2 regions of the Pseudarthrobacter sp. NPDC055928 genome follow, and region 1 is predicted to be linked to the other one. Evidence: riboswitches for the same ligand, from Rfam matches in the RefSeq annotation. Region 1 holds a riboswitch; the other holds the start of a gene.
The links. Region 1 has a riboswitch for glycine ahead of gcvP (aminomethyl-transferring glycine dehydrogenase). Riboswitches for the same ligand answer to the same signal wherever they lie in the genome.

Region 1 (3,409 bases):
AAGTTCTTTGATGCCATAAACAACGGGCACCATCACCAACAGGGAAAGCAGGATGCTCGGCACGTCAACCCGCCCGGGGTGTGGGTCCTTGGACTCCGGGATGAAGGCGGGACCGAAGGCCAGGAGGGGCAGCATGATGGGTACGGCGACCAAAAGGATGGCGCCCCACCAGAACTGCTCCACCAGCCAGCCACCGAAGATCGGCCCCAGCGCGGCGCCGCCGGAAAAGCCGGCCGCCCAGATGGCCACGGCCAGCCGGCGCCGGTTGGGGTCCGGGAAGATATTGCGGATGAGGGACAGGGTGGACGGCATCAGCATGGCCCCGAAGAATCCCAACGCCGCCCTGCCGGCTATGAGCCACTCGGGGCTCGGGGCGAATGCTGTGGCCGCCGAGACTGCCGCGAAACCGACACTGCCGACCAGCAGCAGCCGCCGGCGTCCAATCCGGTCACCCAGGCTGCCCATGGCAACCAGCAGCCCGGCAAGCACGAGGGGATAGGCGTCCACAATCCACAGCAGCTGGACGCCTGAGGTCTCCAGGCTTCTCGCGATGGCAGGCAGCGCAAACGTCAGCGCCGTGTTGTCCACGGCAACCAGGAGTACCGGAAACATGAGCAGCCCCAGAGCGAGCCAGTCCCGCCACTGCCCGGAAGTGCCGGCGGGTATTGATGCGGTGGTGGGTGGCGTGCTGCGGGTGTTCTGGCGGGAGGTTGCGGACGTGGTCATGACAATAACTGTACCGTCTGGACGGTATAGTTAAGAAATGGGGGACCCTTAGGATGCATGATTGGACCCATGGCCAGAAAACCCGTCGCGCGAGATGCCGTCCTCGACGCCTTTGAAGAACTCCTCATCGACGTCGGGGAGCGTGCTGCCACCCTCGATGCAGTTGCCAAAAAGGCCGGGGTGTCCAAGGGCGGCCTGCTGTATCACTTTCCGAACAAGGAAACGCTGATCACCGCAACCCTTGAGCGCCTGGACCGCCTGGCCGGTGAGGACCTTGCGGCCATGGCGGCAGCGCCTGAGGGTGCCGCGGCGTACTTCATCCGGTCCTCACTCTGGTCGGACACCCCCATGGACCGTTCGTTTGTTGCCGCCACCCGCCTGGCCGAGGTAGCCCACGAGGAGGCCCGCCGTCGTTTCGCCGCCATCCAGCAGCAGTGGCTGGAGTTGATCGGGGCGGACGTTGGCAAGGCGATGGCCAAGGCCGTGCTGTACATGGGGGACGGCTTGTACTTCAACGCCATGTGGGAGAGCGGGCCGTCCGGCAATGCAGACGGCAGGCAGGGTGACGTTGCCGAACTCCTCGCAGCGGTAGAGCGGCTGAGGGGCTGAGTGGCGCCAGGCCGGTCCAAAGTGGTGATGCGGTCACCATTTGCCCGAAAGCCTGCGGCATAGGACAATTGGTGATGGCTGTCACCGGCCAAATCTCAATCCCAAATGAATAAGCCTTTGATCTGCGGCGGGAGAGTTCTGCTAGTAGGTACAAGCAGGCGCCGTAGGAGCAAATCCTCCCCAGGAATCTCTCAGGCCCATGTACCGCCGCGGCGAGGCAACTCTGGAAAGTAGCAGGCTGTCCGCCTGAGGTGTCCCGGTTCGTTCCGGAACACCCGGACCGGTCTGCTCACCGACGGTGCAAGTGTTGTCCCGCAGCAGCGGAACCGCACGGAAACTCTCAGGTCCAATACAGAGCGGGGAGGAACCCGAATCGATGTGGCGTACCCTCGCCGCCTGAATTATGGAGTTCCTTGTGACCGTCTATCCGGCCTCCGCCGCCCCAGCTACCGCTACTTCAGCCTCTGCGCCCTTTGTTGACAGGCACATCGGTGCCCGCCGTGAGGCTGACGTCGACGCCATGCTTAAGGCCGTCGGCTACGACACCGTCGATGCGCTGGTAGACACCGCGGTTCCGAAGGACATCCGCCAGGACTCCGCGCTGGAACTCTCAGCAGCCTTGAGCGAGGTTGAGACGCTCGCCGAGCTGCGCAGGATCGCCGCCAAGAACAAGACCGCCGTGCAGATGATCGGCCAGGGCTACTACGACACCGTGACGCCGCCGGTGATCCGCCGCAATATCCTCGAGGGCCCGGCCTGGTACACCGCGTACACGCCCTACCAGCCGGAGATCTCCCAGGGCCGTCTTGAGGCGCTGCTGAACTTCCAGACCATGGTCCAGGACCTCGTGGGCCTTCCCATCGCCAACGCGTCCCTGCTGGATGAAGCCACCGCCGTGGCTGAAGCCGTGCTGATGATGCGCCGGGCCAACAAGAACAAGGACGCCCGCGATGGCAAGACCGTCCTGGACGCCGACTGCCTGCCGCAGACCATCGCCATCGTGAAGGGGCGTGCTGAGGCACTGGGCTTCGAGGTGGAGGTCGCTGACCTTTCCAAGGGCCTGCCCGACGGCGTCATCAACGGTGTGGTGCTGCAGCAGCCAGGTGTTTCCGGCCGTGTCTTCGACCACTCCGCCGTGATCGCCGACGCCAAGTCCCGCGGTGCCCTGGTGACCGTGGCCGCGGACCTGCTGGCACTGACCCTCATCACGCCTCCCGGCGAGCAGGGTGCCGACATCGCCGTCGGCTCTGCCCAGCGCTTCGGCGTCCCGCTGTTCTACGGCGGCCCGCACGCCGCCTACATGGCAGTGCAGAAGGGCCTCGAGCGCTCCATGCCGGGCCGCCTCGTTGGGGTCTCCAAGGACAACGCCGGCGTGCCGGCCTACCGCCTGGCGCTGCAGACCCGTGAGCAGCACATCCGCCGCGAGAAGGCCACGTCCAACATCTGCACCGCGCAGGCACTGCTGGCCATCGTGGCCTCCATGTACGCCGTGTACCACGGTCCGGACGGCCTGAAGGCGATCGCGCAGGCCGCCCACCACCACGCTAGGACCCTCGCAGCGTCCCTGAAAGCCGCCGGCCTGGACGTGCTCCACACCAGCTTCTTCGACACTGTCACCGTTTCGGTACCGGGCAAGGCCGCCGCGATCGTCGCCGCCGCCGAAGCCAAGGGCATCAACCTGCGCAGCATCGATGCCAACACTGTTGGCTTCTCCACCGATGAAACCACGACGCCGGCAATCGTCGATGACGTACTGGCCGCCTTTGGTGCCGAGGCTGTTGACGCGGCCGCTGGCACCGACCCTGCGTTCGAGCTGGATGCCGCCGTCGAGCGTTCCTCCGACTACCTCCAGCACCCCGTGTTCAGCACCCACCGCTCCGAGACCCAGCTGCTGCGCTACATCCGCAAGCTTTCGGACCGGGACCTCGCGCTGGACCGCACCATGATCCCGCTGGGCTCCTGCACCATGAAGCTGAACGCCACCGCCGAGATGGAAGCGATCTCCTGGCCGGAATTCGCCTCCATCCACCCGTTCGCGCCCGACTCCCAGACCGAAGGCTGGCGGGAACTGATC
Region 2 (3,409 bases), on a different contig from region 1:
CAGGTGCGCCTTGGCTGCGACCGGTCCGACGCCGGGTCCGCCCCCGCCGTGGGGGATGCAGAAGGTCTTGTGCAGGTTCAGGTGGGACACGTCGCCGCCGAACTTTCCGGGCTGGGCAAGCCCGACGAGGGCGTTGAGGTTGGCGCCGTCAACGTACACCTGGCCGCCCGCGGCATGGATGGCGTCGCAGACTTCTCGGACATCGGCGTCGTACACGCCGTGCGTGGATGGGTAGGTGATCATGATCGCGGACAGTGCGTCCTTGTGCAGCTCGATCTTGGCGTTGAGGTCGGCGTGGTCGATGGTGCCGTCGGCCGCCGTGGCCACCACAACCACCTTCATGCCGGCCAGAACGGCGGAGGCGGCGTTGGTGCCGTGGGCCGAGGCCGGGATCAGGCAGACGGTGCGCTGCGCCTCGCCGCGGGAGTGGTGGTAGCCGCGGATGGCCAGCAGCCCGGCGAGTTCGCCCTGGGAGCCGGCGTTGGGCTGGATGGACACCTGGTCGTAGCCGGTGATTTCGGCGAGGTCAGCTTCCAGGCCGGTGATGAGTTCGCGCCAGCCTTCGGTCTGGGAGTCCGGTGCGAACGGGTGGATGGAGGCGAATTCGGGCCAGGAGATGGCTTCCATTTCGGCGGTGGCGTTCAGCTTCATGGTGCACGAGCCCAGCGGGATCATGGTGCGGTCCAGCGCCAGGTCCCGGTCGGAGAGGCGGCGGATGTAGCGCAGCAGTTGGGTCTCGGAGCGGTGCGTGTTGAACACCGGGTGCTGCAGGTAGGAGGAGGTGCGCAGCACAGACTCCGGCAACTCGAAGCCGTCAGCCTGCACGACTGGACCGGCGCCAAAGGCGACGACGACCGCGGCGAGGACCTCCGGCGTCGTGGTTTCATCCACCGACACGCCCACGGTGTCCGCGTCGATGAAGCGCAGGTTGATTCCCCGCGCCTCGGCGGCCGTGATCACCTTGTGGGCCTTGCCGGGCACGCGGACGGTGAGGGTGTCGAAGAAGGAGTCGCTCACCAGTTCCCGGCCGGCGAACTTCAGCGTGGCGGCGAGGGCACGGGCGTTGCTGTGGACGGTCTCCGCTATCGCTTTGAGACCATCAGGACCGTGGTACACCGCGTACATCGAGGAGACGATGGCCAGCAGCGCCTGCGCCGTGCAGATGTTGGACGTGGCCTTCTCGCGGCGGATGTGCTGCTCGCGGGTCTGCAACGCCAGCCGGTACGCGGGCACCCCGGCGTTGTCCTTCGACACGCCGACGATGCGGCCCGGGAGGGTGCGTTCCATACCATCGCGGACGGCCAGGTAAGCGGCGTGCGGTCCCCCAAAGAACAACGGCACGCCAAAGCGCTGAGTGGAGCCGACGGCGATATCCGCGCCCTGCTCGCCCGGCGGGGTAATCAGGGTGAGGGCCAGGAGGTCGGCGGCAATGGTGACCCGGGCGCCGCGGTCCTTGGCCTCGGCGATAACGGCGGACTGGTCCCAGACCCGGCCGGAGACGCCGGGCTGCTGCAGGACCACGCCGTTGATGTCGCCGTCGGGCAACCCGTTGGTCAGGTCCGCGACCTGCACCTCGAAACCGAGCGCCTCAGCCCGGCCCAGCACGATGGCGATCGTCTGCGGGAGGCAGTCGGCGTCCAGGACGGTCTTGCCGTCCTTGGCAGTCTTGTTCTTATTGGCCCTGCGCATCAGAAGCACGGCTTCGGCGACGGCGGTGGCTTCGTCGAGCAGGGACGCGTTGGCGACCGGCAGGGCGGTGAGGTCCTGGACCATGGTCTGGAAGTTCAGCAGCGCTTCCAGCCGGCCCTGCGAGATCTCGGGCTGGTAGGGGGTGTAGGCGGTGTACCAAGCGGGGGCTTCGAGGATGTTGCGGCGAATCACCGGCGGGGTGACGGTGTCGTAGTAGCCCTGGCCGATCATCTGCACAGCGGTTTTGTTCTTGGCCGCGAGCTTGCGGAGCCCGCCGAGGACCTGGACTTCACTGAGTGCGCTGTCCAGGGTGAGGGGCTTTTCCTGGCGGATGGAATCAGGGACCGCGCTGTCAACGAGGCCATCAACGCTGTCGTAGCCGACGGCCTTGAGCATGGTGTCGATGTCGGACTGACGGCGGGCGCCGATATGGCGGTCTGCGAAGGTCGTTGGATTGGATTGAATGGTCATGAGGAACTCCAGGTCTGGCCGGCCACGGGTGGCACAACATGGTTGGGTTCCTCCCCGCTCTGTATTGGACCTGAGAGATTCCGCGAACGTGGTAGTCCGCTTGCACCGACGGTGAGCCCGGCTGCCCGGGCTGCTTTCCAGAGTTGCCTAGCCGTGGCGGTACGTGGGCCTGAGAGATTCCTGGGGAGGATTTGCTCCTACGGCGCCTGCCCGGTGATGACGGGAGGACTCTCCCGCCACGGTTCAAAAGGCTATTGAAATTTTAGGTGATTCGCTTCACACCGTAGATGAGGCACAAGGACGTACGCAAACGAGGTTTAGCACTTCTGTACCTTGTGAATATTCCCTTTCATCTACCCTCATTGATCAAGTCGGGCCGTACTTGTTGTACTGGCAGTCACCTGAATGCCCAAGGTCCCCTGGCCGCTTCCAAACCGACCAGCGGTAAAAACCCAGAACGAGGCCTTAATCGAATTATGTCGACGACAGAAGAAACCCAACAGTTAGATTCTCCACTTGCGCCGGAGTGGCTCACGGTTCCCAACGACTCAAACCACCTGAATCCCTCGATTTGGGCCCAAGGAGTGTCTCGATCGGAGGCAGGAGAAATTACAGTGGCCGGCCTGCCCGTCTCTGAGCTGGCTGAACAATTCGGGACTCCCGCATACATCGTCTCCGAGGACCACTTCCGCAGCCGTGCCCGGGCTTTCCGCGACGCGTTCAACGAGGCGTTTGCCTCTCTCTGCGGCGGAGTAGATGTCTATTACGCGGGAAAATCGTTCCTTTGCACAGAGGTAGCCAAGTGGGTGGCGCAGGAAGGGCTGCGACTGGACACGTGCTCAGCAGGCGAGCTGGCGCTGGCAGCCCGAGCAGGAATCGACGGTTCCAAGCTGGGTCTTCACGGCAATAACAAGTCTGACAGCGAGATAAACCGGGCGCTCGATATGCGCGTCGGGCGGATTGTCGTCGACAGCCTTCAGGAACTTGAGCGCGTCGCGGAGATTGCACGGGTTCGGGGCGTCCGGGCTCCCATCCTCTTGCGGCTTACCCCCGGCGTACACGCGGAAACGCATGAGTTCATTGCAACTGCCCATGAGGACCAGAAGTTCGGCTTGTCCATGGCTTCAGTCCGAAGTGATACTTCCCCCGCCGAGCAGGCTGTCGCCACTGCTCTGGGACATCCCAGCCTCCAGCTGCTCGGTGTCCACTGTCATATCGGCTCCCAAATCTTTTCCCCTGCAGGCTTTGC

Region 2: another riboswitch for glycine. It lies ahead of gcvP (aminomethyl-transferring glycine dehydrogenase); the one in region 1 lies ahead of gcvP (aminomethyl-transferring glycine dehydrogenase).

Annotation. Positions count from the first base shown of each region.
Region 1 covers NZ_JBHJZH010000008.1:937-4,345, forward strand. Annotated here, with positions in the region: gene ACFC25_RS11510 (MFS transporter) at 1-726, opposite strand, end outside; gene ACFC25_RS11515 (TetR/AcrR family transcriptional regulator) at 796-1,335, shown strand; glycine riboswitch at 1,454-1,552, shown strand; gene gcvP (aminomethyl-transferring glycine dehydrogenase) at 1,739-3,409, shown strand, end outside.
Region 2 covers NZ_JBHJZH010000006.1:204,725-208,133, reverse strand. Annotated here, with positions in the region: gene gcvP (aminomethyl-transferring glycine dehydrogenase) at 1-2,160, opposite strand, end outside; glycine riboswitch at 2,308-2,406, opposite strand; gene lysA (diaminopimelate decarboxylase) at 2,637-3,409, shown strand, end outside.